Regions from separate parts of the Fictibacillus sp. EA-CB0309 genome, predicted to be linked through region 1. Evidence: a T-box and tRNA genes for the amino acid it is inferred to sense, from the RefSeq annotation. Region 1 holds a T-box; the other holds one or more tRNA genes.

Region 1 (20,617 bases):
GATTTTTTCATAGAGAACGCTGCTTTCCAGAAATCGTTTTCTCCTGAATAAACGATTGTGTCACTTTTCGATTTTAGTCTAGCTTTTATTGAAGTTTCAATCGAAGTTGGAACCGTCTCTTTGGAGAAGATTGATAAAACAGAAACAAATCCTATGAATAAGATAAATGCCAAAACAATTTTCTTTTTCATCATCATCAATCCTCTCATCAACTTCATAACAGTTTATTCTTTGTTTTTATATAGAAATCCTTGTTCGTTTATAGAAAGGAGAGTTAATGAATGGAAGTCAGAATGTATGAAAACAGAGATCGCAGAGCAGCTCTTCAATACTCCTTACCAGCTGAGCAAGCCTTATATACCTCCATGCCTGAAGAGGTACTTAATGTTTTTCAAGATGATGTCTTTAACCAGCCATTTGTTATCTGTTCCGGAGAGGACCTAGTAGGCTGGTTTGCTCTGTATACCAATTCTTCAGGCAATATCTACACAAACAATGAGCATGCCATTCTTTTAAAATCGTTCTCGATTGATGTGCGTTATCAAAAAAGAGGGTATGCTCTTGAGGCGTTAAGAACGCTCCCTCGAATCGTGAAGAATCAATACGAAGATAAGAATGAAATACTTTTAACCGTTCATGAAACGAATGGTGGTGCTATATCCCTTTACAAAAAAGCCGGTTTCATTTATAAAGGTGAAAATTATGATGGGGAATATGGCATAGAGATGATCTTTCATATGGGACTTTAGACCTTTACAAACTCTTTACTAAACCTTAACACCATTCCTTAGTAAAAATTGTCATAATTTCTATACATAGACAAAAGGGGTGGGCAGTTTGAAGAAGGTATTATATCAGATTAAAAGGTTACAGTTATTTGAGAACATAAAGCTTCCTGTTACGTTTAAGGTCAAACTTAACTTACAAACAAAGCTGTTAGTGATGATGCTTTCACTTGTTGTTTTAACAATCTCAATCGTAGGAATCTTCAGCTATAACAAAGCATCAGACACAACACGAACCATTATTGAAAATAGATTAGAACGAGAAACTGAGACAACGTATGACATTGCGAAAAATCTAAAATTCAGCTTCATACGAGATGAAGAAATGTTCAATAAACGTTTGGGTGAAAGCATCAACACACAGTACGTTGGTCTTCAGCAGGACGACATGAAAGCAAATATCTTTTTAATAGAGAACAGTAAAGTAACTTTATATAAGACCAGTGGAAAAGATGACATTACTTTGACGTCAGCCAGTAAAAAGCAAATTAGTAAACTTGAAAATGGTGTGCTGCACACAGACATCGGGGGCGAGGAATATACATTCGCATTTAAGCAAATTCAAGAGTTGAACGGAATCTATGTGATCGCCGTTGAAACAGAAAGTTATATGCAGCCGATTTATGAGTTAAGAAACTTTATCGCTGTTGCCGTAATCGCGAGCATTCTTTTAACAGCAGCTGTAATCATATTCTTGATCAGAAGTATCACATCGCCGTTATCTGCATTAAGCCGGGTCATGAAACGTGTACAAAAAGGTGACTTTCAGCATAATGTGACTTATCAATCCAGACATATCGAGATTCAGAGATTAATTGAGAGCTTCAACCAGATGATGACGTTTATCAGAAATGTACATGCTCAGATTCAGCATATATCTAGTGAACTGACGGCTCAAGGAGATGAGCTCGAACATACATACAGTGAGGCGAATCATTATAATGAACAACTTCTTAACAGGATTGAGAACGTGATGATTGGCGCAAAAGAAACAGCCATCAGCTCTGAGCATAGCGTTCGCCTTTTTACAGATATGCAAGAAAAAGTGAGTGAGCTGAACAAAAACGTCATGGCGGTAATGAATGAGTTTTCTTCTATGAACCAAAATGCTGTCTCAGGCCAAGAAAAAGTGGAGAAGCTAGTTGAAGAGATTCATAACAATCATGATCGTTTTGCACATTTAAACCAAATCATTGATGAGATGGGGAATTATTCGAACCATTCTCAAAACGTAATCTCGACCATCAAGGATATTTCCGAACAGACCAAACTGCTTGCATTAAACGCTCGGATAGAAGCGGCTAGAGCAGGTGAGGCTGGAAGAGGTTTTGCGGTAGTTGCCGATGAGGTTGGAAAGTTAGCCGATCAGTCGAGCGAAGCAGCGGCTGATATCATTGCGACTGTTAATCAGATGAATGAAACAGCACTGCAGGCAATCGAGGAATCACGCATTCTTGGTGAAACGAATCAATCTCATTTACAGCAAGTGAAGAATACTACTGGGTTTATTCAATACTTGATGAAATCGGTAGTAGAAAACAATGAGCGAATGAGTGATATGAGTGTTGCCCTGCAAGAGCTAAAAGTGGTGTTGCCTGAGATTGAAACAGCTGCCATCCAGTTCTCGAGCATTTCTCAAGAAACCCTGGCGAGTTCAGAAGAGATGTCCGTAACATCCGTCAAACAAAATGAAAAAATCAAACAAGCGTATCTCATTGGAGCTTTGCTTTCCAATTTGTCACAGCAGTTAACGAAGGAAAGCTAGTTTAAGCGTGTGGGTGAGGAGAGAGAAACGGCATAAATGGGAAAGTGACGGGTATCCGTCACTTTTCTTTATATGATTTGGGATTGCGGGATGTCGAAATTTGCAAACTCGCGGATATATAGGCAAAACTCGCGGGATTAATGTTAAAATTTCAGGAATTAAGTGCCGTATTTCCTGATTTATACGGTGTGGGAGGAATTTTCATCTACATTTAAAACAATCAGGTACGCCACAATCCCCATGATATACTTAAAACGATTAAGGGAATGTATATATACATACAACTACGGTTTGAAGGAGGTTAACATGTTAAATAGTGAAGCTGAATTGTTAATTCCAGCAAAAGCTAGTCTAGGAGAAGGGCCATGCTGGGATTCGGATAAGAAAGTGCTATATTGGGTCAATATTCTAGATAAAAAGGTAAATGTTTACGATCCGCGTACGCATAAAAATAGAGAGATTCAGTTGGATCAAATGGTTGGAACGGTTGCGCCAAGACAGTCGGGTGGATTAGTGGTAGCTCTACAAAAGGGGTTTTATTTTTTGGACGTTGAGACTGAAGAACTCACACCCATTGCGGACCCCGAAAACCATCTGCCTGAAAATCGATTTAACGACGGAAAGTGTGATCCTTTCGGACGCTTTTGGGCAGGAACAATGAGTTTAAGTGAAGAAAAAGAAGCAGGTTCTTTATATTGTCTAGGTACAGATTTAGAGGTAGAAAAAAGCAAGGAAACCTTACTATATCAAATGGTCTGGCTTGGTCTCCTGATCAAAAGTTTATGTACCTCATTGACACGCCAACAAAGAAAGTTACAAGATTTGATTATGACCTACAAACAGGTAGCATCGATAATCAGACCGAAGTGATAGATTTTCCAGAAGGCGTTGGATCTCCAGATGGAATGACGATTGATGAAGACGGTATGCTATGGATCGCTCATTGGGGCGGTGCGCAAATATCTCGTTGGAATCCAACTACAGGTGAACAACTGTTATCTATACCTATTCCATCATTAAACGTTACCTCGTGTACGTTTGGAGGAGAAAATCTGGATGAACTGTATGTGACTACAGCAAGAAAGAATACAAGTGTTGAAAACTTAGATCGTTTTCCAGAAGCAGGCGGGGTGTTCAAAGTGAAGCCTGGCGTGAAGGGAATGCCAGCAAATCTTTTTCGTGGATAATTCAGTTTAGAGCAGCGTTTAATTGACGCTGTTCTTTTTTTTGAGATTTTTTCTTTTAACAAAAACTTGCAATTACAGTCAGTCGTCTAATAATAAGAGAGGGGGATAAATATGGAAGAAATGATAGCTGGCGCGCTGCATACAGAAAACAAAGAAGAGGTCTTTATCGAAGCCATGAATGAGCATGGGCAAGATCTATTGCAGCTCGTCTACTCATACGTGAACAACAAAGCCGTTGCCGAAGACTTAACACAAGATATCTTTGTGAAGTGTTACAACGCACTACATACATATAACGGAAAATCAAAGTTTAAAACATGGTTGTGGCGGATCGCGATCAATCATTGCAAAGACTTTTTAAAAAGCTGGTACAACAATAGGGTAGTCATAACGGAAGATGACCCTGAGAATCACCGAACTCAAAAGGATTTAGTGGAACATGAAGTGATTCAAAGAGAAGATGACGGTGAACTTATAGAAGCGATTATGCAGCTTCCAATCAAGTATAGAGAAGTCATCTATCTCTTTTATTATGAAGAGCTGCCGATCAAGGAGATTGCTGTAATGACAGAGGTTAGTGACAATACGGTAAAAACGAGATTACGACGATCAAAAGAACTGTTGAAAATACGTTTGGAGGGCTAAGTATGGAGAATCGTTTAAAAAGTTTAAAAAAGATCATGAACGAGAAGACGTTTTCTCAGGTGAAATTTACAGAAAAACATCGTGAAACCATACAAAACAAAATAAGTAACCAAGGAAATAAGGAAAATATGATCTTAAGCATTTTACAACTATTAAGCCAAGAAAAAACGGGATATCAGTTAGCGAACTTATTAAGAGGACGAGGAATCAGACACTTTGACGACAACGAAGGCGCGCTCTATATCTTGTTGCACAGCTTAGAAAATAACAGAGTCCTGCAATCTACCTGGATATCGCAAGAGGAAGTAAAGTATTATCAGCTGACGAACAAAGGCAAAAAGCTTTTAAAACAAGCCGAGAAAAAGGAAAGCCGATCACAAGTCGTGCTGCAGCAGTTGATAGGGGGAGCGGAATGGAAAATCGCAGAGAGTCATTCTTAAATGAGGTTACGAGCCAGATCCGTTCGAAGGAAGCGCAACAGCATGTATCGGATGAGCTGAATCATCATGTGAAAGAAGCGAAGAAAGTATGGTTGAACAAAGGTTTCACTGATAAGGAAGCAGAGCAAAAAGCGATTGAGCAGATGGGAAGCCCGGTAACATTAGGCATCCAGTTAAATAAGGTTCATCGGCCGAGAGTTGATTGGGTATTACTAACGTTAATTAGTGCTATTCTTTTGCTGGGATTTTTACCTCTAGTTGCCCTTGGATATGGGGATTCTCTTATAACTCGCAAAGTGACATTTGTGGTATTTGGGATGGCCGTTGCGATCGGGCTTATGTTCGTGGATTATCGTAAGTTTATGAAAGTTGGATGGCTGTTTTACGGATTAGGGTCTTTGCTGCTTTTAACTTTGCGTTTCTTCTCCAACACGATGATAAACGGCATACCTCATATAAACATCGGTCCGCTAACCATTGAGAGCTTATTTGCGCTTCCTTTCTTTATGGTGGCTTGGGCTTGTTTCTTTAACCAAAGTTCTTTTAAAGTATGGCATTTCACACTATTATTTCTACTGTCACTAATATTGTTTGTACAAATACCAAGTCTATCAACCACGTATTTATACTTTGCGTTGGTGCTATCAATGCTGTGGTGGAGTAAATTTTCAACGCGACAGAAAGCCTCTGTGTCTGGCGTTACGCTTGTTTCACTTACCTTAACGGGTATCCTTACATGGCAGTATCAATCGTATTTTATAAAAGAAAGAATCATGGGGTTTTTGCAGCCTCAAAAAGATGCTGATGGAGCTGGGTTTCTTGTTCTTCATATTAAAGAAGTGATGTCTAAAGCAGGTTGGTTTGGTGGAAGAAAAGGCCTTCAGGAGTTTATACCTGAAGCACATACAAATCTTGTTTTTGTAAGCATCACGCATCATTTTGGCTGGATGGCAGCGATCATCATGGCTTTTATCCTATCGTTAGTCCTTGTAAGAATGATCTTGGTTACGCAGCAAGTAAGAGATCCTTTTGGAAAGCTTCTCATTATTGGTGGTGTGGCACTCTTTCTGTTTCAAATGGTAAGTAACATCGGAATGGCATTGGGATTCTTTCCTCTTACAAGTATGTCGCTTCCGTTTATCAGTTATGGATTAATTCCGATTTTACTCAATTCAATCTTGATGGGTGTTGTGCTGAGTGTGTACCGCAGAAAAAGTCTACTGAACAATTATATGTAATGTAGTTAGAGACCCTAAAGTTGCAGGGTTTCTTTTTTTATAAAGGAAAAGATTGATTTTATTTATTTTATTAATTAAAATAAATAAAAAATTACGAAATGAAGGTAATGTGTTATGGATACATTCGATTTAAAGATAATTGAGCTATTGCAAAGTAATGCAAGGATCAAATGGGCCGACTTGGCATCCCGTGTTGGTTTGTCTGCACCTGCCACTGCTGATCGCGTGAACCGATTAATCGAGAATGGTGTGATTAGGCATTTTGGAGTCATGTTGAATGCAGAGAAGGTAGGAAATGAACTAACTGCATTCGTTGCGGTATCGTTAGAACGGCCAGAACATAGAGCACCGTTTTTAAAATTGATTCATTCATTAACAGAAGTACAGGAATGCCATCATATTGCGGGGGAAGACGATTATCTGTTAAAAATCAGATCAAGAAACACAAAAGATTTGGATCGTGTTATTAGTCATGAAATTAAGGGACTAACTGGAATCGTTCGGACGAAAACAACAATTGTGATGGATACGTTGAAAGAATCCATTGAAATGCCGCTGCAGCAGTACAAACTTTCAGGGGAGTAAGAAATGGATTTTGCACTTTTAATTAAAGGATTAATCATAGGGATCTCCATTGCAGCCCCTGTTGGTCCGATTGGTGTTTTATGCATTCAACGCACGTTAGCACAAGGAAAAATGGCTGGGCTCGTATCAAGACTTGGAGCAGCATGTGCTGATTTGATTACGGATTGGTGGCAGGTCTTGGCATAACGTTCGTCACGCAGTTTTTAATTAGTCATCATCTGTGGATTCAGTTTTTTGGTGGAATCTTTCTCTTGTTTTTAGGTGTGAAAACATTAATTTTTAGAGCAACAGATGTAAGTGGAAGACCAAAAAAGAAAAATTTACTTGCAGCATTTTTTACGGTATTTGTTCAGACGTTAACGAATCCGATGACCATACTTTCGTTTACAGCGATTTTTGCTGGATTAGGAATGGCTAACTCACAAACAAATTCTACTTCAGCTATCCTTTTGGTGGCAGGAATTTTTTGGGATCAGCACTATGGTGGCTGTTTCTTAGTATAGGAGTTGGCTTGTTTCAGACAAACATCACAACTAACATGTTAACAATAATCAATCGCGTTTCCGGCATGGTTATTATCTTGTTCGGTGCCTTTTCACTTTTAACCTTATTGCGATGAAAGGACAGCTTAAATGTTATTACTAAAAAGTATCATTTTAGGGTTTTCTATATCCGCACCGGTAGGGCCGATTGGATTGCTCTGTATTCAAAGGACGCTTGCACAAGGAAGGACAGCGGGATTCTTAACAGGTTTTGGCGCAGTGACAGCTAATGTTGTTTATGCAAGTATCGCGGCATTAGGATTTTCTGCGGTTTCGGCATTTTTAATACAATATGAGCTTTTACTCAAAATTTTAGGAACAGCATTCTTGCTTTATTTAGGGGTAAAAACGTTTGTGAAGAAAGTGCCGCATCAAGCGGCGGATTTACCAGGTGAAAGCAAGCTGGGAATGTTCGTATCCACTTTTTTCTTAATGATCACAAACCCGGTAACCATTTTAAATTTCACGGCGATGTTTGCCGGACTCGGATTTAACGAAAGCTCCATGACCGTGCAAGTCGCGTTGTTTCTAATTGGCGGTGTTTTTATAGGAGCTACCATTTGGTGGATTTTTTTAAGTGTTATGGTTAGCATTTTCACAAAAAGAATCACACCTCATCTAGTGTTGGTGAATAAAGGAGCAGGCGCATTGATCATTGGTTTAGGGTTAGCGAACGCCATTTGGTAATGATAAAAAATAAATATTCCGAAAATTATATTTACTTTTATATCCATCTGTTTTACAATGATGGATGTAAGGAAAAAATTACAAATAAAGGAGGCGTTGGACATGATCAAATTCTTAGAAACTACGAAAACAATTTCATATTGTCCAATACACAACCTTCTTTATGGGATCTCGATCTGACTACATGATTACGTGAACCAGAGCCTCAGGATGTGTATGCATTCTGGGGCCTTTTTGTGCTTATTTAGCCAATTTACGAAAAGTCACCCAAGCATTATGGGTGGCTTTTTTACATTGAAAAAGGAGTGTTGAACATGATTCAATTCAGAAAATCACACAAAAAAAGGTGGAGTAACTAACGGGAAGAAATTATAAAAATCGACTGGAGGCTAGAAAAATGGAAGTACTAAACACGCAAACGACCGATCAAATCACGATTGTAGAATATGATTCGAGCTATGCTGCTGCAGTGGCTGAAATGTGGAATAAGAGCCAAGACGGCTGGGGTGGCGGAAACTCTATCATGACAGAAGAACAAGTATTGAAACAGGAATCGAACTCAACGAACCTCCATTTATATTTGGCCCTCGATGGCGACAAAGTAGTGGGTTATTGCAGTCTAGGTGAGTATCGTGAAGATGAAGGAGCACTCTACATTCCACTGTTGAACGTTAGAGGTGACTATCACGGCAAGAAGATTGGCAAAAAGCTTGTACTAAAAGCACTTCAAAAAGCCATTGAAATGAAGTGGCCGCGTTTGGATCTTTACACATGGCCGGGTAACACGAAGGCAGTTCCACTTTATAAAAAATGTGGTTTCTTCTGGGAAGACAGAGATGATACGACTCATTTAATGAATTTTATGCCATCTGTTATGCAGACTGAAGCTGTAAAAGATTATTTTGCCGACGGACGCTGGTACGAAAATAGCAACCGAAAAATTGAGACTGTTCCAGACGGCAACAAGGAAAATGAGTTTCATTTTTATGAGTATTCGTGGGAACATGATACTCTTGGAAACTTGAAAATGGAGTTTGAGCGCTTTGGAAGAGGTCTTCGTTCCATTGAAACAGACGACTATAGTATCTCAGCGACCGTAGAAAATTTTGACCTTGTTTTTGGATCTGACTATACGGTTCAATATCACATCACAAATAAATCGGGTAAGACGTTAGCTGTTGAAATTAAAGGAATGAACGACAAGAATATTCAATTTGAATCTTCAACAAAAGTAAGTGTTCAACAAGAGGAAAGTATTGAAATTCCTTTTAAAGTGAACCCGATTACAGAAGAACAAAGTGTGTGGAGAACGCATCCGGCTGTGACTTCTCAGCTTACGATCAACGGTAAGAAAGCGCAATTTAAAGTAGGAATTCGACCTAAGTATCCTGTTAAACTGGACTGCACATTGCCTGGAAACCTTAGTTTTATCGGAAAATTTTCTACACTGTATTTGAATCTAGAAAACAACTTTAATGAAGAAGTGACATTTAGCTTTGAACTTCCACCATCAGAGTTGGTTCACATCGACAATCGGGGTATAAGTATTACGTTAGCACCGAAAGCGAAACAGTCTATACCTGTACCATTCACACTGTTGAAACACGGATTTTATTCGGCCGATCTACCGATAAAAGCATCCAAGAAGGATGGAAGTGCTGTTCATTTTACGAAGAAGATAGGCATTGCACTAAAAGGAATCGGAGCAAAACTTACAGGTGAGTGTGACGCTTATTTTCACGTGTACAATGGACAATATCAATTGAGACTTGATAAATTCAACAATTGGATTATACCGGGTAAAGGTGATGTGGATTATAAGATGGCTTTTATGGTGCCGAAGCTGGGTAAGCCGTTTTCAGAAGAAATCTCTCGCCTTCGTCCTGAAAACTTTGAAACTCTTTTAGATGAAGGATATGCAGGATTTAGAGCAATCTATCAATCGCAAGCGTTTCCCGGATTGCAACTCTCAACTGTAGTGAAGTTATATAGCGAAGGGCTAGTGGAACAGCATTATGAGATTACCAATACGAGTGAAGCGGAAACCACAGAAGAGGTCTGGTTAAACTCTCCGATCATGTGCCGTATGCTTGATCGAGCTGTTCTGCCGTATGAAGGTAAATATATCGAGCTAAACGACTCAATGGGTTCCTTCTTAACCTATTGGAATAACAATAAGCTAACTGAAAACTGGATCTTCTTACGAGGGCAGAAAAACCCAAGGGGCATCTCGTGGCCAAGCGATGAAAAGGTACATTTCTCTAACTGGTTTATGTACTTTGAACATAATTTTGGAAAGCTGGCTCCTCATCAAAAGGTCGAGACAAAACCTGTTACGTTAACGATCGGTGCCTTTCAAGAGTGGCAGTCGTTCAGAGAATATGCGACGCAAAAGAATGAAAAGCCATCACTGCGCTTAACCAATCATATGACGCTATCTGTTAATAACAGCAATCCTTTTGTAAGTGGCAATCAGATCAAGGCTGTTGCGCAAGATTACAAGTCATCCTTCTTTAACGGATTTATCGAAATGAAAATGGATGACGAGATTCTGCAAAGTCACCTGTTCGCGTCAGATGAAGAAATGACGAGTGCTGAGTTTGACATACAATTGCCAAGCGATAAAGGCGTTCATGTTTTAACGTCAAAAATGAATCTGGACTCTATTGATATTACGAGACAATCGGCGGCTTTCGTCATGAAGGATTTGCCGGTTCATTTCGAGAAGACGGTGATGAGTGATCTTGAAGTGTTGCGTGTGGATAACGGTGAAATAACCATTTCTGCTTCAGCACAGTTCGCGCCATCATTATTCTCTCTTCAGTACAAAAATCACGAGTGGATGGATTCGCCGTTTCCAAAGCCTGCACCAAAATCTTGGTGGAATCCTTGGTTTGGAGGAATCGCGGGTCTTGTAGAAGGCACGAGTCTTAATTCTCTATTAAAAGAGAAGAGCACGGTTGATTTTGCAGAGAAAGAGGACAGCAAAGGAAACGTGTGGAAGGGTCTGAAGATATCCACATTTTATGAAAAGCATGAAACGTTCAAAGGGCTTGAAATTCATAAGTATTTCTTATTGCTGCCAGGCGTTCCGGTTTTGTGTCATACGACGGAAATTGTTCAAAATATGGGAAGCTATCTACATGGTAAAAATTTTTACACAGGTTGTTTCTTAAATCCTGGACCAGAACTTACGAAGAGCTGGGGAAGCTTTCAAAGTGAAAGCGGCGAGTGGGCGATGGTTTATGGCGGGAAAGGCGAGCAGGAGATGTCAATTGACCGCAGTGTTGTTTTTGGTTCGGATGATCATGAAAATCTGATGCAGATTGTGGCAAATCAAAACGCGACGTATTTAGATTCATATATCAACCTGGAAGTGATTGAGCTTGGATATGCGGAAAAGCTTAACCTTGAGCACGGCTCTACCCATGTTACGTCTCCAGTGTTTTATGTATTTAACAATAAAGTGATTCCAGATACAGCTTTAGAAGATTTAAAGAAGATCACATTCAGTTAGAAAGGAAGAGTTCATGAAAATCATTGATGCGCACATGCATTTTTCAAATATTGAGAGCTTTAAACATACAGCAGCGAACCTGTCCAAACTGGACTATTCTTATGATGGAATCGTAAGGGAGTATGAGGAAGCGGGCGTTGTACTAGGCATTGCGATGGGGCTGACGGAAAAAGAGGTAGAGGGTTTCCCAGACCCTCTAGCCCCAACGCCAATGGGAATCGATCTAGGTTCACAGATTCCTGAAAATGTCGTGTATTGTGCAGGTATTAATCCGTACCATCTCGGTGAAAAAGAATTAGCAGAACTTGAGGAAACGGTGCAAAAGCCAGAAGTCGTCGGAATTAAAATCTACCTCGGTTATTATCCGTATTATGCGTATGACGAAGTGTATCAGCCGGTTTATAAGCTAGCTGCCAAGTACGGATTGCCAGTCATCTTTCACACAGGAGATACGTATTCTGAGAGAGGGTTATTGAAGTACTCACATCCGTTGACGCTAGATGAAGTAGCGGTCATGCACCGTGATGTGAATTTTATGATGGCTCATTTCGGTGATCCGTGGACACTGGACGGAGCAGAGGTTGTTTACAAGAATCGCAACATGTATGCGGATCTTTCAGGTCTTGTCGTTGGAACACGGGAAGATATTGTGAGATACAAAGATTCACCGCGCTTCTTCAACCATTTACGTCATGCGTTAACGTTCACGGATAACTATAAAAAGTTTTTGTTTGGAACAGATTGGCCGCTCGTGCCGGTGCAGCCTTACATTGATTTTGTGAAGGAAATCATACCTGAGGAGCACCATGAGGATGTATTTTACAATACGGCTGTGAAAATCTTTCCGAAGATCAGACCTTTCCTTAAATAATAGAGTAATAGTGAGAGGTATAATTTTTTGAAAGGTGTGATTGAGTGGCAAAATTAATCTATCATATTACGGTTGATCACTTTATCGCGGATATCAATGAAAAAGCGGACGATTCGATCTTTTTGTATAGTGGCGATCATGTATAGACTTTTTGGAAGACGTTAAGGGGTATGACGCCGTTCTTATTGGCGGGAAGACGTATGAATACGGATTTCAATTTGGTCTAAAACCAGGAGAGCCAAGTACTTTTAAAGACTTAAAGCATTACATCTTTTCTAGCTCCATGCATAGAGTTTATTAAAAATCTTAAAGATCAGGAATCTGGCAAACTCTGGCTTTGCGGTGGTGCCATGCTTGCAGGTTCGTTGTTGAATGAAAGATTGATAGACCAGGTGGTTTTGAAAGTGAATCCAGTGATGATTGGTGAAGGGTTGCCATTGTTTGGTGAAGTGAAACCTCACATTAAGCTGGAACTTATAGACGTGAAACACTTTGACAACGGAGTTATTAAGCCAACGTATAACGTGATTTATTCTTGAGTAAAGCATGTACTTATAAGATTTAATAAAAGGATGGAACTTTAAGGTTCTATCCTTTTTTATCGTGAAACGAATCATTGTTCATTATCGACTAATTATCAAAGGGGGCTGGTCGTAAGTGGTGAGACATATAACGATCATTTTCTTTAGTATGTTTTTATTCGTAATGTTAATAAATTCTGAAGCTCATGCTACGAGTTGGGCGGAAGTTGAACCTGAGGAAGTTTATAAAAGAGCTGAAGTGATTGTAGTTGGACAGTATAATTTTATGAGTAAACCACAAGGAAGAAATATGGTTTTTACGAGTTATGAATTCAACATCCAAAAGGTGTATAAAGGAGATGTACCCCATAAAATAAGGGCAGGTATTGATGGATACGATGTTGGTTGGGCGGATGAATTTCAAAAAGACGGCGGAGAGTTTTTGCTTTTTCTTGATGAAAATAAGGAGTTCAGCTATTTAACTCCTGTCGGAGGACCAAATGGAATGATGCAGATATCCGGTGGTAAAGTACAACATCACAATGTTACAGACAGAGCGTATTTTGAGGAGTTTCTCAAAAAGCAAACAAAAAAGCCTATTGTGAAAACGAGTAATGAAGCTGTTCAAAATGACGATAAGAATTATACGTTTTTGTATGTTGGGTTAATTGTCTTTTTTGTTTGTATAGGAATTTTTCTTCTGCTGAGATTCAGAAAAAAATTTTGACAACTTTCACAAAACTGCTTATACTAATAAAAATTTAACAATTTATGGCTATGAAGAGAAAAGTAATTAAGACACATTATTTCCAGAGAGCTCTTGGTGGGTGGGAAAGAGCAATAATCACCTTAATGAAAAAAGACTCCGAGCTTTGTACGGATGCAGAGTTATCTTTGCTGATACTACAACGTGATCTCCCGTTACAGAGATAGGGTATACGCAAGTGATTGTTTTTCATTGCCGTACCTGAAGAGGTTGACATGGCGACATGTTAACAAACTGAGGTGGTAACACGAATGCTAAATAAGCTCTCGTCCTCAAGATGAATAATCTTGGGGGTGAGGGCTTTTTTGTTTTTCTTTTTTATAAAAATGGAGGAGTGATTACATTATGCATTGGGCATATCGAATAGCAGAAGAATTAATTAGAAAAAATCTAGAGCGTGAGACTTTTGTTTGTGCGTCTGGCATTAGCCCATCCGGTTCGGTTCATATCGGGAATTTTCGTGAAGTGGTTACCACTTATTTTGTGGTGAGGGCATTACAAAAACTAGGAAAGAAAACACGTTTCATCTTTTCATGGGATGACTTTGATCGATTTCGTAAAGTACCTAAGAACGTGGACGCGTCTTTTGAGAAATATATAGGTATGCCGTACTCTAAAATTCCTTGCCCGTTTGGATGCCACAATTCGTACGCAGAGCATTTTGAAAAAGAGTTTGAACAGTCGTTGGGTCAGTTCGGCATAGTTCCCGAGTTTATCTATCAAAGCGAGGAGTACCGAACAAAAAGATACAATGCACAAATTCTTCATGCTCTTCACCAGCGAAAGCAGATATACGATATTTTAATGGCGTTTAAGACAGGGAAACCAAGTGTTGCAGAGCGAGAAAACTTTTATCCGGTAAATGTCTATTGTGAAATTTGCGGCAAAGATACTGTGAACGTTAAAGAGTTTCAGGGTGAAACATTAAGCTACTCGTGTTGTTGTGGGCATTCAGATTTTATAGAAGTATCTGTTGCAGCAAACATCAAGCTAAATTGGAAAGTGGATTGGCCGATGAGATGGATGGCTGAGGACGTGGTGTTTGAACCAGGTGGGAGAGATCATTCATCGGCGACGGGGAGCTACAGAGTTTCAAAGGAGATTGTTTCTGAAATCTTTAATTTTCAAGCGCCCCAGTATGAGCCGTATGATTTTATCAGCATTAAAGGCACCGGTGCTAAAATGTCGAGTTCTTCGGGAAACAACATCACACCTGGGGAGCTGTTGAAAATCTATACACCTGAAGTAATCCTTTTCATGTTTGCAAAGTATCAGCCTAACGCTCCTTTTCATATTGGATTGGATGAAGATGTGATTCGAAACTATACAGAATATGAGAGGTTTAGTAGTTCAGAACGCGAGCAGTTGAAAGAAGAGATAAGGACTGCTCTGGAGTTATCAGTGGTGAGGGGTGAACCGAAACGTACACCGAAGTTTAGTCATGTAGCGAGCATCTTACCGCTTGTTAATTTTGATGCACAAGTAGTTCGTGACGTATTGAGAAGAACTGGTGAGGAGTATACGCTAGAAGAGGTAGAAGGAGTTTGTGCGAGGGCGGAATATTGGCTGAGAAACTGGTGTCCTGATAAAGTGCTTCATGTTAATGAAGAGAAAAATCAAGGATATATTGGGTCATTGACTAATACGGAGAAAGGATGGGTACAAGGTTTTGTGAATGTGCTACAAAATGAAGCTGATCTACAAGATGATGAGTTGATGAGAAAAGTTTACGATGTTTGTCATTTGGATGATCCAAAAATGAAGAGAAACAACCAAAAAAGGTTGTTCAGTATCATCTATGAGCTTGTTTTGAACAGCAACAATGGTCCCCGCATACCTTTACTTGTTCATTCTGTAGGGAGAGAGCGGTTGATTGCTTTATTAGGGCAATGACTTAAGGGTTTGAAATCATAATCTGTCCAATTCAAGCAATAATCTGTCCGATTCAAGTAATAATTTGTCCAATCTCTTCTGTAATCTGTCCAATCTTGAGGATAATCTGTCCGATTCAAGCAATAATCTGTCCAAACTCAACATGCATTAAGGTGACGCCACCACAGCGTCACCTTTCCACATAATTACTTCTTCAATTCCTGCCCCATGCCCTTCAAAAATGAAGACCAAAGCCGATCGCGCGGTTAATATCGGGGTCTTTTAGCGACTTTACAAGGTCGAAAGCACCGACTTTCTTCTCGCTCTCTACAAAATCTTCTCCTGATTTTACGCCAGCAACGACACTATCAAGTAGCTTGGCGGTTACTTCAGGATCCATCTTCGTCAAAACGCCAGCAGCACCCATCAGGTTGTTGATCATATTCGTAACAGGCTCACGTGTTGCTTGGCCAAGCGCAATACTTGCAATTTTGTCTTTTGCGACAAGCATACAGTTTGCCGCTTCTAATGCACCAATCTTGTCTAGTTCACCAATAAAATCGAGAGTCTTTGTGAGCGCAGCATCTTTTTCAGCTAATGCTTTTTGGAGTTCAGCCAGCTTCTCTTGCTGGATCTGCTCCTCGGTTTTCACGCTCTTTTTAATAACAGTAGTTGGTTGTGCCATATCGTATCCGCCCCCTTACACTTCATCCGTCAGGTGAACATAACCTGGACGGTTCCATTTACGCTGAACTTCTACACCGTTCTGCGGATAACGCTTTTTATTTCTTGGATTATTTCCAGGAAGCTTCACTTCACCTTCACGGCTGATGATTTCCATTCGTACTTTCGTTTGTTTATAAGCAGGTGTATGTGTTCGGTGATCAACCGCAGGACCTGTTAAAAAGTTGATGGCTGTCTCGTTGTTTACCGAGTTCATCGGTAGATACAGTTCGTTGTTTTTAACACGATCGGTAACGAGTGCGTTCAGCTTGACTGCACCAAATGGTGAAATCAATCGGACAACCGACCCATCGATAACACCGCGTTCTTCTGCAAGAGCAGGGGACACTTCAACGAAAACATCGGGTACTTTATGTTGAATACCTTTTGATTTGTTCGTTAAGTTTCCTTCATGGAAATGTTCGAGCATGCGTCCGTTGTTGATATGAAGATCGAACTCTTCCGGAAACTCAGCTGGATGCATCCAGTCAGAAAGTGCGAAACGCGCTTTTTTGTCAGGGAAGTTAAAGCCTTCTGTGTAAAGAAGCGGCGTACTTTTTCCGCTAAAATCACCCCAAAGAAAGCTGCCCCAGCGTTCTAGCACGTCATAGTTTGCTTCACCAAAGAGTGGTGCAAGCCCAGCCATCTCTTCAAAAATTTCACTCGGATGAGTGTAGTTCCAATCTGCTCCCATTCTGATTGCGATGGCCTGAATGATCTCCCAGTCAGGTCGCGATCCGCCTGTTGTTGGCAGTGCTTGATATAATCGCTGAACGCGGCGTTCTGTGTTTGTAAATGTTCCTTCTTTTTCAAGGGAAGGAGCTGCAGGTAATACAACATCTGCGTATTGTGCCGTTTTTGTTAAGAAAATATCTTGAACAACGAAAAATTCAAGCTGACTCAGCATTTCATGAACGTGGTTGGAGTTGGAATCTACTAAGGCCATATCTTCACCGACTAAATACATCGATTTGATTTCGCCTGTTCCGATTCCTTCGACCATTTGAATATTGTCTTTACCAGGTTTGCTATCAATCGTTACGCCATACGCTTTTTCAAACTTCGCACGAGCAACGTCATCGGTAATATGCTGATACCCTGGCAGCCAAGCAGGTAGGGTACCCATGTCGCATGCACCTTGAACATTGTTGTGCCCGCGTAATGGATAAGCGCCAGCACCAGGACGGCGATAGTTACCCGTTGCTAGTAGCAAGTTAGAGATGGCAGCAGAAGTATCGCTTCCGCCCGTGTTTTGCGTTACACCCATACCCCATAGTACACATGTGCCATCTGCGTCACGAATCATTTTCGCAACATCTATAATCGTTTCTTGTGAAAGCCCCGTAATTTCTTCTGCGTATTCCAATGTGTATTTCTCAAGTACTTCCTTAAACTCTTCTAAGTAATGCACGTTCTCATCAATAAATTTCTGATCGTGCCAGCCTTGATCGATCATGTACTTTGTAACGGCCATCAACCATACTTGATCTGTTCCTTGTTTTGGACTCATAAAAATATCAGAGCGTTCAGCAAGTTCATGTTTGCGAAGATCAGCTACAATTAACTTTTGTCCGTGAAGTTTATGCGCACGTTTTACACGAGTGGCAAGAACCGGATGTCCTTCTGTTGGATTCGCACCAACGACAATCACGAGTCCAGCTTGCGCGATATCCTGAATCGTACCAGCATCACCACCCATACCAACCGTTCGGAACAATCCGTCTGTTGCAGGGGACTGGCAATAACGCGAGCAGTTGTCCACGTTGTTCGTGCCGATGATTTGGCGGGCAAACTTTTGCATCAAGTAGTTTTCTTCGTTCGTGATTTTAGAAGAAGAAACAAACCCAAGTGCGTTGCTGCCGTGCTTTTCTTTAATGGAGCTCATCTTATCAGCGATCAGTGTAAGTGCTTCATCCCACGTGGATTCAACAAACACGCCGTCTTTTCGAATAAGTGGTGTAGTGAGTCGCTCTTCGCTATTAACAAAATCCCAGCCGAACTTTCCTTTTACACACGTGGAGATGGCGTTTACAGGACCTTCACTTGGTTCTACTTTTAAAATCTTTCTGCCTTTCGTCCACACTTCAAACGAACAGCCAACACCACAGAACGTACAAACCGTTTTCGTCTTTTTCGTACGAGTTTCACGCATAGCAGCTTCTACTTCAGAGATGGCAAAAATACCGCTATAGCCAGGCTCGATTTCTTTTACAAGTTCAACCATTGGCTCGAGTAGATCTTCTTTTAGACCAGTCATAAACCCAGCTTCACCAAGCATTGATTTTTCCATTAGGGCGTTACAAGGACAAACCGTCACACACTGTCCGCAGCTGACACATGAGGAATCGTCGATACTTGATCCAGCATCCCATATCACGCGAGGGCGTTCACGTTCCCAGTCAATCGAAAGGGTCTCGTTCACCTGCAGGTTTTGACACACCTCCACACACTGACCGCACGTGATACATTGGTTTGCATCATATCTGTAAAACGGGTGAGACATGTCAATATCCACAAGCTCTTCTTTTGGCGAGTAGGGAACCGCTTGATGTTCAATCTCCATCAATTCAGCTGTGTTATGCAGCTTACAGTTGCCGTTGTTGTTGTCACAAACCGTGCAATAAAGAAGATGGTTTTCTAGCAGTCTATCCATCGCCTGATTTTGCGCATCCTTCGCACGTGTTGATGAACGCTCGATACTCATGCCATCGAGCGCCATTGTAGAACAAGAACGCATCAGCTTTCCATCCACCTCAACAATACACGTATCACACGTTTCAATCGGGTCCACTTGAGGGGTATAGCAAATCTGAGGATGGGAAAGTTCATTTTTATTAATAATATCGAGAATGGACGTACCAGATGGGGCTTCGTACGTGTTTCCGTCAATTGAGATTTGAATCATTTTATCCAAATAGAATCTTCCTTTCGTTTGAAGGTACAAAAAAATCCACCACGAAAGCACAAATTCTATACACGTACAGAAAATGCGAGTTCATGGTGGAATAGTTTAATAGCAGAGCATGCAATTAGGCCAATCCATCAAATTATGTAATTCGGTAAGTGAGAAGAAAAACAGCAACAACTAGATTTCTTCCAACTTTTCTCTTCTTATTATAGCGTTTACAATGGGAAAGGACAATAAGACTTGCATTCTCGCATTCTGAATTTTTATCACGTGCGAAAAGGAAGTGCATCATGTATGATTAGTAAAAAATGGAGAAACTGTGGTGATGATTCAAATGTCTAAGAAAGTGCATGACTTCAACGATATTATCCGCAAACTGCGAAAGAATCTGCTAGGAAAAGGGCCTGAGAAAATTCATACGGTCTTTGTTGAAAACATGGCGATCTCAACCATGTACGGAAATTTGACACCTACTGAAAAATTCATTGCACGAACAGCAGAAGGCAAAGAAATGGTGCATGCCGCAAGAACACGCCTCATTCAGGACGTATACGCAACAGCACCGCCTGAAGGGTTGGAAGATGTAACTGGAGCAAAGTTTGTTCATCTGTTCTCTGACTTTAAAGTTGATGAGGATATGGCTGTTTCCGTGTTTGTATTTGATAAACCGATTGCTTAGTGGAGGTGATCTCATCATGAAGCCTGTTGTAACAAAGCGTGAAATTCTGCAGTTTAAAAATGGGAACGCTACAAGAAGTGAAGATACGATCGTAACTGAACTTCCGGTAACAATTAAGATCAATGGGGAAGAGTTCGTGACGATGGTGTGCAGCCCGGAATACATAGAGGACATGGTGGTCGGTTATCTCGCATCAGAAGGAATCATCCGAAACTATAAAGATATTAAAGACATATGGATACAAGAAGACGGCAGCTATGTTCATGTGGCGACAGATCGGTTGAATCCACTTTATCAAAATTTGCAGAATAAGAGATACATAACGTCATGTTGCGGGATGAGCCGGCAAGGATTTGTGTTTGCGAATGATGCGCTGACGGCAAAATCGATGGATATAGTGAGGGTGAGAGTAACGCCTCAGGACTGTTTCCGATTGATGCGAGAGATGCAGAGTGGAGCAGGCATTTTTCAAGAGACAGGTGGTGTGCATAACGCAGCACTTTGTGATGTGAACGGAATCGTGCTGAGTCGAATGGATATCGGTCGGCATAATGCATTAGATAAAATTTACGGATACTGTTTAAAGAATGATATTTTTATAGGGGACAAGATTCTTGTGTTTAGCGGCCGGATTTCGTCGGAGATTTTGTTGAAGGTAGCGAAGATCGGGTGTGAGATCGTGCTTTCTAAATCGGCTCCAACGGAATTTGCACTGCAATCGGCAGAAGAACTGGGGATTACAACAGTCGGATTTATCCGCGGCGATTCTATGAATGTGTATACGAGGCCGGAGAGGATAGTGACGGGTTGAAGCCATTTTTCACGTGATTACCAATGATAGGAGTGATTCAACTTGCGTCTAAGAGCCAATGCACTCGGCATTTTA
Region 2 (11,229 bases), 800 kb from region 1:
CCTTTCTAGCTTAACCTTATATGATGTTTACACATCAAAGATTCTTGCTTGGCGCAGATTGTTAAATCTGCCTTGCATATTGTTTGGATGTCGATATCTAGTTTTCAAAGAACATAGAAAATAACCTTTTCAGAATGAATCATAAAAAGTGTTATTTAGTTGAGAGTTAGTTCTCTCAAAACTGAACAAAAGAAGAATAGGTGTACTTACGAAACAGTCGAAGCTGTTTCATAATCTCCATAGAAAGGAGGTGATCCAGCCGCACCTTCCGATACGGCTACCTTGTTACGACTTCACCCCAATCATCTGTCCCACCTTCGGCGGCTGGCTCCCAAAGGGTTACCCCACCGACTTCGGGTGTTACAAACTCTCGTGGTGTGACGGGCGGTGTGTACAAGGCCCGGGAACGTATTCACCGCGGCATGCTGATCCGCGATTACTAGCAATTCCGGCTTCATGTAGGCGAGTTGCAGCCTACAATCCGAACTGAGAATGACTTTTTGGGATTGGCTTGGCCTCGCGGCTTCGCAACCCTTTGTATCATCCATTGTAGCACGTGTGTAGCCCAGGTCATAAGGGGCATGATGATTTGACGTCATCCCCACCTTCCTCCGGTTTGTCACCGGCAGTCACCTTAGAGTGCCCAACTGAATGCTGGCAACTAAGGTCAAGGGTTGCGCTCGTTGCGGGACTTAACCCAACATCTCACGACACGAGCTGACGACAACCATGCACCACCTGTCACTTTGTCCCCCGAAGGGGAAAGCTCTATCTCTAGAGTGGTCAAAGGATGTCAAGACCTGGTAAGGTTCTTCGCGTTGCTTCGAATTAAACCACATGCTCCACTGCTTGTGCGGGCCCCCGTCAATTCCTTTGAGTTTCAACCTTGCGGTCGTACTCCCCAGGCGGAGTGCTTAATGTGTTAACTTCAGCACTGAGGGTGGAACCCCCAACACCTAGCACTCATCGTTTACGGCGTGGACTACCAGGGTATCTAATCCTGTTTGCTCCCCACGCTTTCGCGCCTCAGCGTCAGTTACAGGCCAAAAAGCCGCCTTCGCCACTGGTGTTCCTCCACATCTCTACGCATTTCACCGCTACACGTGGAATTCCACTTTTCTCTCCTGCACTCAAGTCTCCCAGTTTCCAATGACCCTCCACGGTTGAGCCGTGGGCTTTCACATCAGACTTAAGAGACCGCCTGCGCGCGCTTTACGCCCAATAATTCCGGATAACGCTTGCCACCTACGTATTACCGCGGCTGCTGGCACGTAGTTAGCCGTGGCTTTCTGGTTAGGTACCGTCAAGGTACGAGCAGTTACTCTCGTACTTGTTCTTCTCTAACAACAGAGCTTTACGACCCGAAGGCCTTCATCGCTCACGCGGCGTTGCTCGGTCAGGCTTTCGCCCATTGCCGAAGATTCCCTACTGCTGCCTCCCGTAGGAGTCTGGGCCGTGTCTCAGTCCCAGTGTGGCCGATCACCCTCTCAGGTCGGCTACGCATCGTCGCCTTGGTGAGCCGTTACCTCACCAACTAGCTAATGCGCCGCGGGCTCATCTGTAAGTGTCAGCCGAAACCGACTTTCAAAAAAGAAACATGCGTTTCTTCTTATTATCCGGTATTAGCCCCGGTTTCCCGGAGTTATCCCCGTCTTACAGGCAGATTACCCACGTGTTACTCACCCGTCCGCCGCTAAATCAGAGGAGCAAGCTCCTCTTCATTCGCTCGACTTGCATGTATTAGGCACGCCGCCAGCGTTCATCCTGAGCCAGGATCAAACTCTCCATAAAAGTGTTTGTCTTGCTCGTTTTTAAAACTGACGGAATTAATTTAATTCCTTACCTATTTCTTTTGTTCAGTTTTCAAAGAACTTTTTGGCTTGTCTTTTTTCGAGACAGCTTTATCATCTTACCGAATCAATGTTATAAAGTCAAGCTCTTTTTTAAAATCTTTTTTTGATCATTTTTACGATCATATGGTGGGCCTAAATGGACTCGAACCATCGACCTCACGCTTATCAGGCGTGCGCTCTAACCAGCTGAGCTATAGGCCCGTAAAAAATTGGAGCGGGTGATGAGAATCGAACTCACGACCAGAGCTTGGAAGGCTCTTGTTTTACCACTAAACTACACCCGCATAAAGAATGGTCGGGAAGACAGGATTTGAACCTGCGACCCCCTGGTCCCAAACCAGGTGCTCTACCAAGCTGAGCCACTTCCCGAAATATGGCGCGCCCTGAGAGATTCGAACTCCCGACCTTTTGATTCGTAGTCAAACACTCTATCCAGCTGAGCTAAGGGCGCCTATTCAATGCATTATATGTTATTTGTAAAAGTTGGTGCGGTCGAGAGGACTCGAACCTCCACGGGGATACCCCCACTAGCCCCTCAAGCTAGCGCGTCTGCCATTCCGCCACGACCGCGCGGCTAGATGCCAGCGCATGAGCACTGCAACTTATTGAGAAAATTAATATGGTGCGGGTGAAGGGACTCGAACCCCCACGTCAAAGACACTAGATCCTAAGTCTAGCGCGTCTGCCAATTCCGCCACACCCGCATATTAATTTGAAAATGGTGAGCCATGAAGGACTCGAACCTTCGACCCTCTGATTAAAAGTCAGATGCTCTACCGACTGAGCTAATGGCTCTTACTGTTAATAAGGTTTAGTGTTTGTATCTTAAACACTCATCTTAAAAATAAAAAATGGCTGGGCTAGCTGGATTCGAACCAACGCATGTCGCAGTCAAAGTGCGATGCCTTACCGCTTGGCTATAGCCCAACACCTTAGAAATAATGGCGGACCCGACCGGGGTCGAACCGGCGATCTCCTGCGTGACAGGCAGGCATGTTAACCACTACACCACGAGTCCATCAATCTATAGGTATTGCTTTTATGAAAGTATATGGTGACCCGTACGGGATTCGAACCCGTGTTACCGCCGTGAAAGGGCGGTGTCTTAACCGCTTGACCAACGGGCCAGATGGCAGAGAAGAAGGGATTCGAACCCTCGCACCGCGTTAGCGATCTACTCCCTTAGCAGGGGAGCCCCTTGAGCCACTTGGGTACTTCTCTGTATGGCTCCACAGGTAGGACTCGAACCTACGACCGATCGGTTAACAGCCGATAGCTCTACCACTGAGCTACTGTGGAATGTCTTTTAAGGACAATTAATATCATAATTGTTTCAGCGTCAGATGTCAACCCGTTTTCGAAGTTTTTTTCTGAGCCGTTATCGCTTTAGCTACCTTGTTAAGAAAGCTATGTAAAAGGTATGTCTAACAGCGACTTTATTAAATTACCACATACCTATAATCGAAGTCAACACCCTATTTTAAAGAAACCTGTTTTAATTTTCCTCGGCACTTTCCGCATACATACTTTTTCGTGTCAATTCTTCTCTTTCTTTTATAGGACTGCATACAGTCTGCGCAGATATAGTGATATTTATAACTCTCTGTTCTTCTTTTTTCAGGTATGGACTGACAGAAGCGAGAGCCGCCTACTTTATTTAGCCAATACTTAAAATCGTAATCACCATGCTTATACCCTTTACCTTCAATATGCATATGGTAGTGCACAAGCTCATGTTTAATGACCCCAATCAATTCGTCCATGCCGAATGCCTCGTAAAGATGCGGGTTCATTTCTATGTCATGAGATCTTAAAAGATATCGTCCTCCTGTTGTTCGCAGCCTTTTATTAAATCTGGCTCTGTGCCGAAACGGTTTATCGAAGAACTGAAGAGAAATTTCCTCGGTAAGTTTTTGTAATTCCACGTCAGTCATGGTCAAGCTCCTTACATTTCAAGTTCACATCAACAAGCTTCTATACATAGACTAATACACAAATAACGGATTGGGAAGTTCAAGGAGGTTCTCTATATGCCAACATGGTTTAAAAGACAGCTCCGTCGTGCTTATTATCAAAAAGATCGTTACCAAATCCGCTTACTTAATCAGTGCTGGTTCTTTTATAACAAAAAACACTCCTCCAGTGAAGAGTAATTTACTGGAGAAGTGCTTTATCTTGTTGATGTTTTTTCGGTAGTTGTTTTATTTAGGAGCAATCATCGTTAAGGCGATTCGTTGTTTAGCTACATCTACAGAATCTACCCATACGGTTACGACTTGTCCTACACTTACAACATCCATTGGGTTCTTTATGAAACGATTTGTTAATTTCGAGATATGCACAAGCCCATCTTGTTTTACACCAATATCTACAAATGCTCCGAAATCAACGACGTTGCGAACGGTTCCTTGCAGTTCCATCCCTTGAGATAGGTCTTCCATTTTAAGAACATCTGTTTTAAGCACTGGCCCTGAAAAAGCATCACGCGGATCTCTTCCTGGTTTAGTAAGACCCTCAATAATATCTTTTAAAGTCGGTACACCAATATCCAATTTTTCAGATGTGGCATCAAGCGATATGTTATTTAATTTTTCCGCCAGAGCTTCTGAACCTATATCAGCAGGAGTAAATCCGAGTTCTTTTAACAATGCTTTCGTCGCTGGATAGCTTTCTGGGTGAATGCCGGTTTGATCAAGAGGCTGATTTCCATCAACCACTCGCAGAAACCCGATACATTGCTCATACGTTTTCGCACCGAGTCGCGGAATCTTCTTAAGTTCTGTTCTGTTTTTGAATTTCCCGACTTCATTTCGTTTTACGATAATGTTCTGTGCGACTGTTTTGGACAACCCCGAAACATATTGAAGCAATGAAGAAGAAGCTGTGTTTACGTTAACCCCTACTTGGTTAACGGCAGTCTCCACCACAAATGAAATTTCTTCCCCAAGTCTTCTTTGGGAAACATCGTGCTGATACTGGCCAACTCCGATAGACTTCGGGTCGATTTTCACAAGTTCTGCTAACGGATCTTGAAGTCTTCGTGCGATAGATACAGCACTTCTTTCTTCCACTTGAAGGTCAGGGAATTCTTCACGCGCTACACTTGAGGCCGAATAAACACTCGCACCCGCTTCGTTTACAATGACATAGGCCACTGATTTTTCGAGGTCTTTTAACGTTTCAGCAATAAACTGTTCTGTTTCGCGTGATGCGGTTCCATTTCCAATCGCAGCAATTTCAATGTCGTATTGATCGATCAACTTTTTCACAACAACAGCAGATTTTTCTACCTCTGATCGCGGCGGTGTTGGATAAATGGTTTGAATATGCAAGACTTTTCCCGTTTCATCCACTACACCTAGCTTGCATCCTGTTCGGTATGCAGGGTCGACACCAAGAACAACTTTCCCTTTCAACGGAGCCTGCAATAAAAGGCTTCTTACGTTTTCAGAAAAATATGAATCGCGCGTTCTTCCGCTTGCTCAGTTAGAGCGGTTCGGATTTCACGTTCAATAGAAGGAGAAATTAATCGTTTATATGCGTCTTCCATCGCTTCGCGTATATAAGCTGCCGCTGGCGAGCTGGAACGCTTGATCGTTTTTCTCTCCATCTTAGAAAGAATTAATTCTGATGGAGTTACGATACTTACTCTCAAAATATTTTCTTTCTCGCCGCGGTTAACCGCCAAAACACGATGTGGAACGATTTTTCGGATCGGTTCTTGGTATTCGTAATACATTTCGAATACTTTTTTCTCATCATTTTCGGTATTCTTGCCATCTGTTTTGATCTCGCCTTTAGTAAATGTATCTTCGCGGATCCATTTTCGCATATCCGCGTCATCAGACAGCATTTCAGCAATGATATCTTTTGCCCCTGTTAGACTATCTTCAGCTGAAAGCACTTCTTTTTTCGTTTATGTATGCCGCAGCTTTTGTTAGTGGATCATCATTGTTTTGTTCCAACAGCCAATGTGCTAGTGGCTCAAGTCCTTTTTCTTTGGCTACCGTTGCCTTAGTTCTTCTTTTTTGTTTATAAGGACGGTAGATATCTTCTAAATCTTGCAGCTTTTGAGCTTTCGAAATAGAAGCTGTTAATTCTTCAGTAAGTTTTCCTTGTTCATCGATAAGACGAATGATTTCTTCTTTTCGAGTCGCTAAGTTTTGCAAGTACGTCCAACGATCCATGATGTCTTTGATCTGCACTTCATCCAGACCGCCCGTTAATTCTTTTCGGTAACGTGCGATGAACGGGACCGTATTTCCTTCTTCTAAAAGAGCAATAACCTGATTAATTTGTTTGCCTTTTACATTTAGTTCTTGTTCCATTGTACGTAATGCTTGTTCACTAATAGGTTGTCCCAATAAGAACACTCCTTTTTCAATCAATTACTACTATTATAAACCAATGAAGTTGCTCCGTAAAAAAGTGAAGGCTTCTTTTTCGTATCCAACGATGCTTTTGGAAGTGGTTGATTTCCGCTCCAGATGCTCGCTTTCCACGGGGCGTGCGGTGAGCCTCCTGCCGCTTTGCGCCATTAGGAGTCTCCACCTGACCGCTCGTCCCGTAGGAGTCTCGCAACTTGCACTTCAATCAACTTGCAAATGAAGAGTGAAAAAGATTCAAAAACAAAAAACACCATCCTAAAATCTTGATAAGGATGATGTTTAGCTAACTAATATTTACTTGGCCTACGATGCATGTAGCATCGTCGTTAATATCTTGTGGCAATCCACTTATAAAAATGACAGACTCTTTTGGAGAAATCATTTTCGTTAAGAGTGATCGACTTTGTGTATGAATATCCATGCCATCAGAATAAAGCATTAATGTTAACTCTTTTTCAAACTTGAAATCCTGTACTTTAAATCGCTCAGGCTTCCCTACTAGAAAACCTGCCTTCGTTAAAGGGTGTATGGCTCTTTGTCTTTCAGCAGAGATCATAAAACGGATGTTACCTACACCTGAATAAGTGGCTGTTTGATTTTTGTAATCGACTTTAACAATTGCGATTACAGCACCTCGAGTATGTCTTAACCCCTCGTTACAAAGATGCATCAGCTGTTCCACTGATTCATGATGATGCTGATCAATTATGTCAGTAGCAGCTCCTGAAGCTTCTTTCGCCATTTTGCCGCTTCCTAAACCATCTGCAACCGCGCAAATCAAATAATCTTCCGTTTCTTTCACATAAAAACTATCTCCGCAAAGATCATTTCCCTTTTTAGGTTTCTGGTAAGAGGAAACAGATGCTCTGCTAAATTGATAGTGTTCGATCATCTAAGCGCCTCCGAGGGTGATACTCGCAACGCTTCTTTTAGTTTTTCTAACGCTCTTCTTTGCAATCGGGAAACATGCATTTGGGATATGTCCAGACGTTCCCCTGTTTCCTTTTGGCTTAAGTTTTCAAAATACGTACACTGCAGGATTTCACGTTCACGTTCAGAAAGAACAGCAAATGCTTTCTCCAAAAGTAGCCTTTTATCGATTTGATCGAAACCATCATCATTGGATCCAACTAAATCGAGAAGTGTAACCGTACTACCCTCTTGGTCCGCTTCAATAGAACTATCCACGGATAGAGCTTGATAACTTTTACCCATTTCCATCGTCTCTAGAACTTCTTCTTCTGAAACTTCCAGAAACTCAGCAATTTCAAAGATTTTAGGTGACCTTTGCAAGCGAGTCGTTAATTCTTCAACGGCTTTCTTGATTCTCGGACCTAGTTCTTTAATACGGCGCGGTACATGCACACTCCATGTTTTATCACGAATAAAACGTTTGATTTCTCCAACAATTGTTGGAACGGCAAATGATTCAAAAGATCTGCCAAACGTTTTGTCGTATCTTCTAAAAGCAGCAAGCAGTCCGATCATACCTACTTGAACTAAATCATCATGGATGCTTTTCCCTTTAGAAAACTTTCGTGCAAGAGAATGTACTAAGTCTTGATACTGCAATACAAGATTTGTTTGAATTTCTTCGTTTTTTGGATCTTGCTGTAATTCATCAATCCATGCATAGACCTGTTCTTTACTGTGAAGGCGCTGGTGAGATTCTGTCGACATGTTCCTCCACCTCATCTCTGTGAAGATACTTTGTCATCATTACAACGACACCGGCTTCACTGCTTATTTCTACCTTGTCCATTAGTGTATCTATCAGAAAGAGGCCTAAACCTCCCTCATGCAGTTGATCAACTGATTTACCATCTACAGGGCCAAGATCTTTAGAGATAGATTCAACGTCGAAACTCTTTCCTTGATCGACAACCGTAATTTCCATGCGGTCATCATGTATATTGCAGCCAATGCGAACTTGGCCTTGATCTCCTTCTGTGTAAGCATGATTTACAACATTCGTTACAGCTTCTGAAACAGCAATCTTAATATCTTCAATTTCATCAAACGCAAAACCCATGCGGTTTGCCAGACCAGATATCGTTAATCTGACTACTCCCACATAATCCGGCTTTGCCGGAACGTTCATTTCAATATAGTCGGACGCTGTTCTCATAGCGCCTCCCCCTTTACTCCGCTTTCGATGTCCATTACCTCAGTTAAACCGGTAATTTCAAAGATACGTTTAACGCGTTCTGTCATGCCTCTTAGCTTTAATGAGCTATTGTGGGCTTTAGAAGACTTTAAAGCTCCTACAAAAATACCCAATCCCGTGCTGTCCATATATTCTATACCAGAAAGGTCGACGATTACGATGTTCCCTTCTTTTTCAGTTAACGGAAGCATGACTTCTTTAAGTTTCGGAGCCGTATATGCGTCTACTTCCCCAGTAAGATTTAATTCATATGTTTCATTTATTTGGCCTTGATTAATTTGCAAATTCATTTGTTTTTCCCCCCAAGCTTTGTATGGAACCATAAGGTACCTTTACCCTAATTGAACACTGTTTAAACCAGTCTTTTTAAAATAATTAAAGTAAAATCATCTCTGAGCTCGAACCCTTGAAGCCGATCCAACTCCTGAAATACATTCTCAACAATTTTTTGAGAGGGTAGATCCATATATTTACGAATGAGAGAAACAATTTCTTCTCTTTCAATAAATCCTTTGCTTGTCCTGCACTCGGTCACTCCATCTGAGAGCAAGATGACCATATCTCCAACTTCTATCTCCTTTTCATACGGATGATAGGTTGTTGTGCGAGAAACCCCCAGAACAAGGCCTTTAGCAATAAGATCGTGGAACTTATCTTCTTTTGCATGATAAATAAATCCTGGTTCATGACCGGCACCTGCATAGAAGAACTTATGGCTTTCCGGTTCATATACACCATGGAACATTGTAATGAACATGTTGCTATGAACATTTTGTTCAACAACACGGTTTAAGTTTTCCAGCAGGAGATGAGGTTTCATCTGTTCTTCTGGCAGGCTGTCCATCGCGTATTTAATCATAGACATACAGAGTGCAGCGGGTATGCCTTTACCGATAATGTCAGCTACAGCGACACTAAGACTATTGCCGCTTTTAACAAAATTATAATAATCGCCATTCATTTTTTTAGCAGGAACGCTTACAACGCCTATGTCCAACTCGTTAAAGTCAGGTACATCGCTAAGCAGCAATGTTTGCTGCATGCTTGCGGCAACTTCAATTTCTGATTCCAGCTGTTGCTGTTTATCCCGCAGACTTTGGTGTTCGCGGTAAGCAAAGCCATAACCAATCATAGATTCAAGCAGAAAGTCAAAAGAATCTCTCATCTCTTCTGACATATCCGGGAAAAGCTCGTCCATTACTTGAATGTGCAAGCTCACTAAATCTTCAGGTGAAATCTGCTGCTCCAATAGTTTCCGGCTAAATTGCTGGGCTTTATAGAGTGTCGTCTCGGTTTTGGCTTTTAGATAGACTGATAATAAATCTTGGTAACGTTCCGTTAGTGCGTCCTTTGCAGTCAAGAGCTCTCCTCCTAACGAAGCCATTTAGTAGCAGATATCTCCGTTCCCACGTCAACCGTGGATTCAATAGAGAATTCATCCATTAAACGCTTCACACCTGGCAATCCAGCTCCTAATCCGCCGGAAGTTGTATAGCCGTCTTCCATAACTTTTCGGATTTCTCGGATTCCAGGACCATTATCTAAGGCTACGATTCGCAGTCCTTTTTTCCTAATTGATCGATTGGTTCAATGCAAATCTTTCCTCGGCCGGCATACAAATAAATATTACGGGCGAGTTCGGAAATCGCTGTTGTTATTCTGGCTTGATCAACATTTCCGAAACCAAGCTCTTTAGCCATGTTTCTTCCAAGTTGACGGGCACTTACGATGTCCCATTCATTGCGTACTTCCACACAGGATTGGATGTCCATAATCATCCCTCCAGTTCCAGACGCAATTTATCAAGCCCCTGTTCTAAGTCAAGTGCTGTCGAAACTTCCCTCATTGAAATTCCAAGGTCAATTAAAGTAATAGCAACCGCAGGCTGTATTCCTGTTAATACAACTTGAGCTCCCATCAACTTTGACATCCTCACGACATCTCCAAGAACTTTTGCTATGAAGGAGTCAATCATGTCTACTGACGTTAAGTCAATAACAACACCCTTTGCCCCTGTATCGTGAATTTTGTTAAGCAAATCCTCTTGAAATTGAAGGGCTGTTTGATCGTCCATTTCTACTTGAATAGTGATCAATAAATATTCGTGCAATTTTAAAATAGGAATCCTCATTTTTTCCCCTCACTCCCTATTTATTGCTAATCAACTGCTGATTTGTGATCTCCAATGCATTTTCCATGCCTTTTTGAAGAGTGCTCTTCGTAGGGAATAGACTTAAATCGATACCCAGGCTTACAATGGTCTGTGCAATTTCAGGACGTATTCCTACTAGGATACATGTTGATCCTAATAAACGCACAGCATCAGCTGCTTGAATAATATGATGGGCTACCATCGTATCTACGACTGGTACTCCTGTAATATCAATCAGCACAACTTCTGAGCGATATTTAATCACTCCATTTAAAAGGTTTTCCATGATCAGCTTCGCGCGTTCCGTATCGATTGAACCAATCAGAGGCATGACGCTGATGTTTTTGAAAACCGGGATAAGCGGAGCGGAAAGTTCTAATAATGCTGTCTTTTGAACAGAAACGGTTCTTTCCCAAATCTGAGATGAGTTTTCTATCACTCGGTTAAGAATAGGATCTAACCATCTGTCGATTTCTCGGTATACCGACGCAAGCTTTTCGGTATCCATTTCCGTCTCTACTAAAAAATTAACGATAACACGGCGTGCAGCTTGAAGCCCTTGCGTTAAATAGCTTAAAGGTAAGCCCGTATGAAGCACTTGATCAAAAAACTCATCAAGTGTTCCATCTTTAGATATATCGTGGTAATTAATATGTTTAATTAACAGTT

Evidence for each region. A T-box is a leader RNA that pairs with one kind of tRNA and senses whether it is charged. The one in region 1 lies ahead of lysS (lysine--tRNA ligase), so its partner is inferred to be a tRNA-Lys.
Region 2: it encodes a tRNA-Lys, which carries the amino acid that the T-box ahead of lysS (lysine--tRNA ligase) is inferred to sense. The anticodon was not compared.

Annotation. Positions count from the first base shown of each region.
Region 1 is NZ_CP169271.1:3,161,971-3,182,587, reverse strand. Features, by position in the region: gene ACEWFH_RS17850 (hypothetical protein) at 1-194, opposite strand, end outside; gene ACEWFH_RS17845 (GNAT family N-acetyltransferase) at 282-749, shown strand; gene ACEWFH_RS17840 (methyl-accepting chemotaxis protein) at 838-2,550, shown strand; partial or broken gene ACEWFH_RS17835 (SMP-30/gluconolactonase/LRE family protein) at 2,857-3,737, shown strand; gene ACEWFH_RS17830 (sigma-70 family RNA polymerase sigma factor) at 3,849-4,382, shown strand; gene ACEWFH_RS17825 (PadR family transcriptional regulator) at 4,385-4,822, shown strand; gene ACEWFH_RS17820 (FtsW/RodA/SpoVE family cell cycle protein) at 4,795-6,060, shown strand; gene ACEWFH_RS17815 (Lrp/AsnC family transcriptional regulator) at 6,175-6,645, shown strand; gene ACEWFH_RS17810 (hypothetical protein) at 6,649-6,831, shown strand; gene ACEWFH_RS17805 (LysE family transporter) at 6,813-7,148, shown strand; gene ACEWFH_RS17800 (LysE family translocator) at 7,278-7,874, shown strand; gene ACEWFH_RS17795 (GNAT family N-acetyltransferase) at 8,272-11,391, shown strand; gene ACEWFH_RS17790 (amidohydrolase family protein) at 11,405-12,262, shown strand; partial or broken gene ACEWFH_RS17785 (dihydrofolate reductase family protein) at 12,307-12,801, shown strand; gene ACEWFH_RS17780 (hypothetical protein) at 12,968-13,510, shown strand; T-box leader at 13,552-13,826, shown strand; gene lysS (lysine--tRNA ligase) at 13,895-15,442, shown strand; partial or broken gene ACEWFH_RS17770 (helical membrane plugin domain-containing protein) at 15,628-16,106, opposite strand; gene fdhF (formate dehydrogenase subunit alpha) at 16,122-19,049, opposite strand; gene ACEWFH_RS17760 (Na-translocating system protein MpsC family protein) at 19,387-19,731, shown strand; gene fdhD (formate dehydrogenase accessory sulfurtransferase FdhD) at 19,748-20,542, shown strand; gene ACEWFH_RS17750 (NUDIX hydrolase) at 20,585-20,617, shown strand, end outside.
Region 2 is NZ_CP169271.1:53,336-64,564, forward strand. Features, by position in the region: rRNA gene ACEWFH_RS00285 (23S ribosomal RNA) at 1-16, opposite strand, end outside; rRNA gene ACEWFH_RS00290 (16S ribosomal RNA) at 244-1,791, opposite strand; tRNA gene ACEWFH_RS00295 (tRNA-Ile) at 1,978-2,054, opposite strand; tRNA gene ACEWFH_RS00300 (tRNA-Gly) at 2,064-2,137, opposite strand; tRNA gene ACEWFH_RS00305 (tRNA-Pro) at 2,146-2,222, opposite strand; tRNA gene ACEWFH_RS00310 (tRNA-Arg) at 2,228-2,304, opposite strand; tRNA gene ACEWFH_RS00315 (tRNA-Leu) at 2,338-2,423, opposite strand; tRNA gene ACEWFH_RS00320 (tRNA-Leu) at 2,474-2,557, opposite strand; tRNA gene ACEWFH_RS00325 (tRNA-Lys) at 2,573-2,648, opposite strand; tRNA gene ACEWFH_RS00330 (tRNA-Gln) at 2,706-2,780, opposite strand; tRNA gene ACEWFH_RS00335 (tRNA-Asp) at 2,796-2,871, opposite strand; tRNA gene ACEWFH_RS00340 (tRNA-Glu) at 2,906-2,980, opposite strand; tRNA gene ACEWFH_RS00345 (tRNA-Ser) at 2,984-3,074, opposite strand; tRNA gene ACEWFH_RS00350 (tRNA-Asn) at 3,078-3,152, opposite strand; gene ACEWFH_RS00355 (SprT family protein) at 3,329-3,787, opposite strand; gene cmpA (cortex morphogenetic protein CmpA) at 3,884-4,006, shown strand; partial or broken gene ACEWFH_RS00365 (Tex family protein) at 4,055-6,181, opposite strand; gene ACEWFH_RS00370 (hypothetical protein) at 6,234-6,434, opposite strand; gene ACEWFH_RS00375 (PP2C family serine/threonine-protein phosphatase) at 6,525-7,133, opposite strand; gene sigB (RNA polymerase sigma factor SigB) at 7,130-7,921, opposite strand; gene rsbW (anti-sigma B factor RsbW) at 7,887-8,369, opposite strand; gene ACEWFH_RS00390 (STAS domain-containing protein) at 8,366-8,698, opposite strand; gene ACEWFH_RS00395 (PP2C family protein-serine/threonine phosphatase) at 8,761-9,768, opposite strand; partial or broken gene ACEWFH_RS00400 (anti-sigma regulatory factor) at 9,780-10,180, opposite strand; gene ACEWFH_RS00405 (STAS domain-containing protein) at 10,183-10,539, opposite strand; gene ACEWFH_RS00410 (STAS domain-containing protein) at 10,556-11,229, opposite strand, start outside.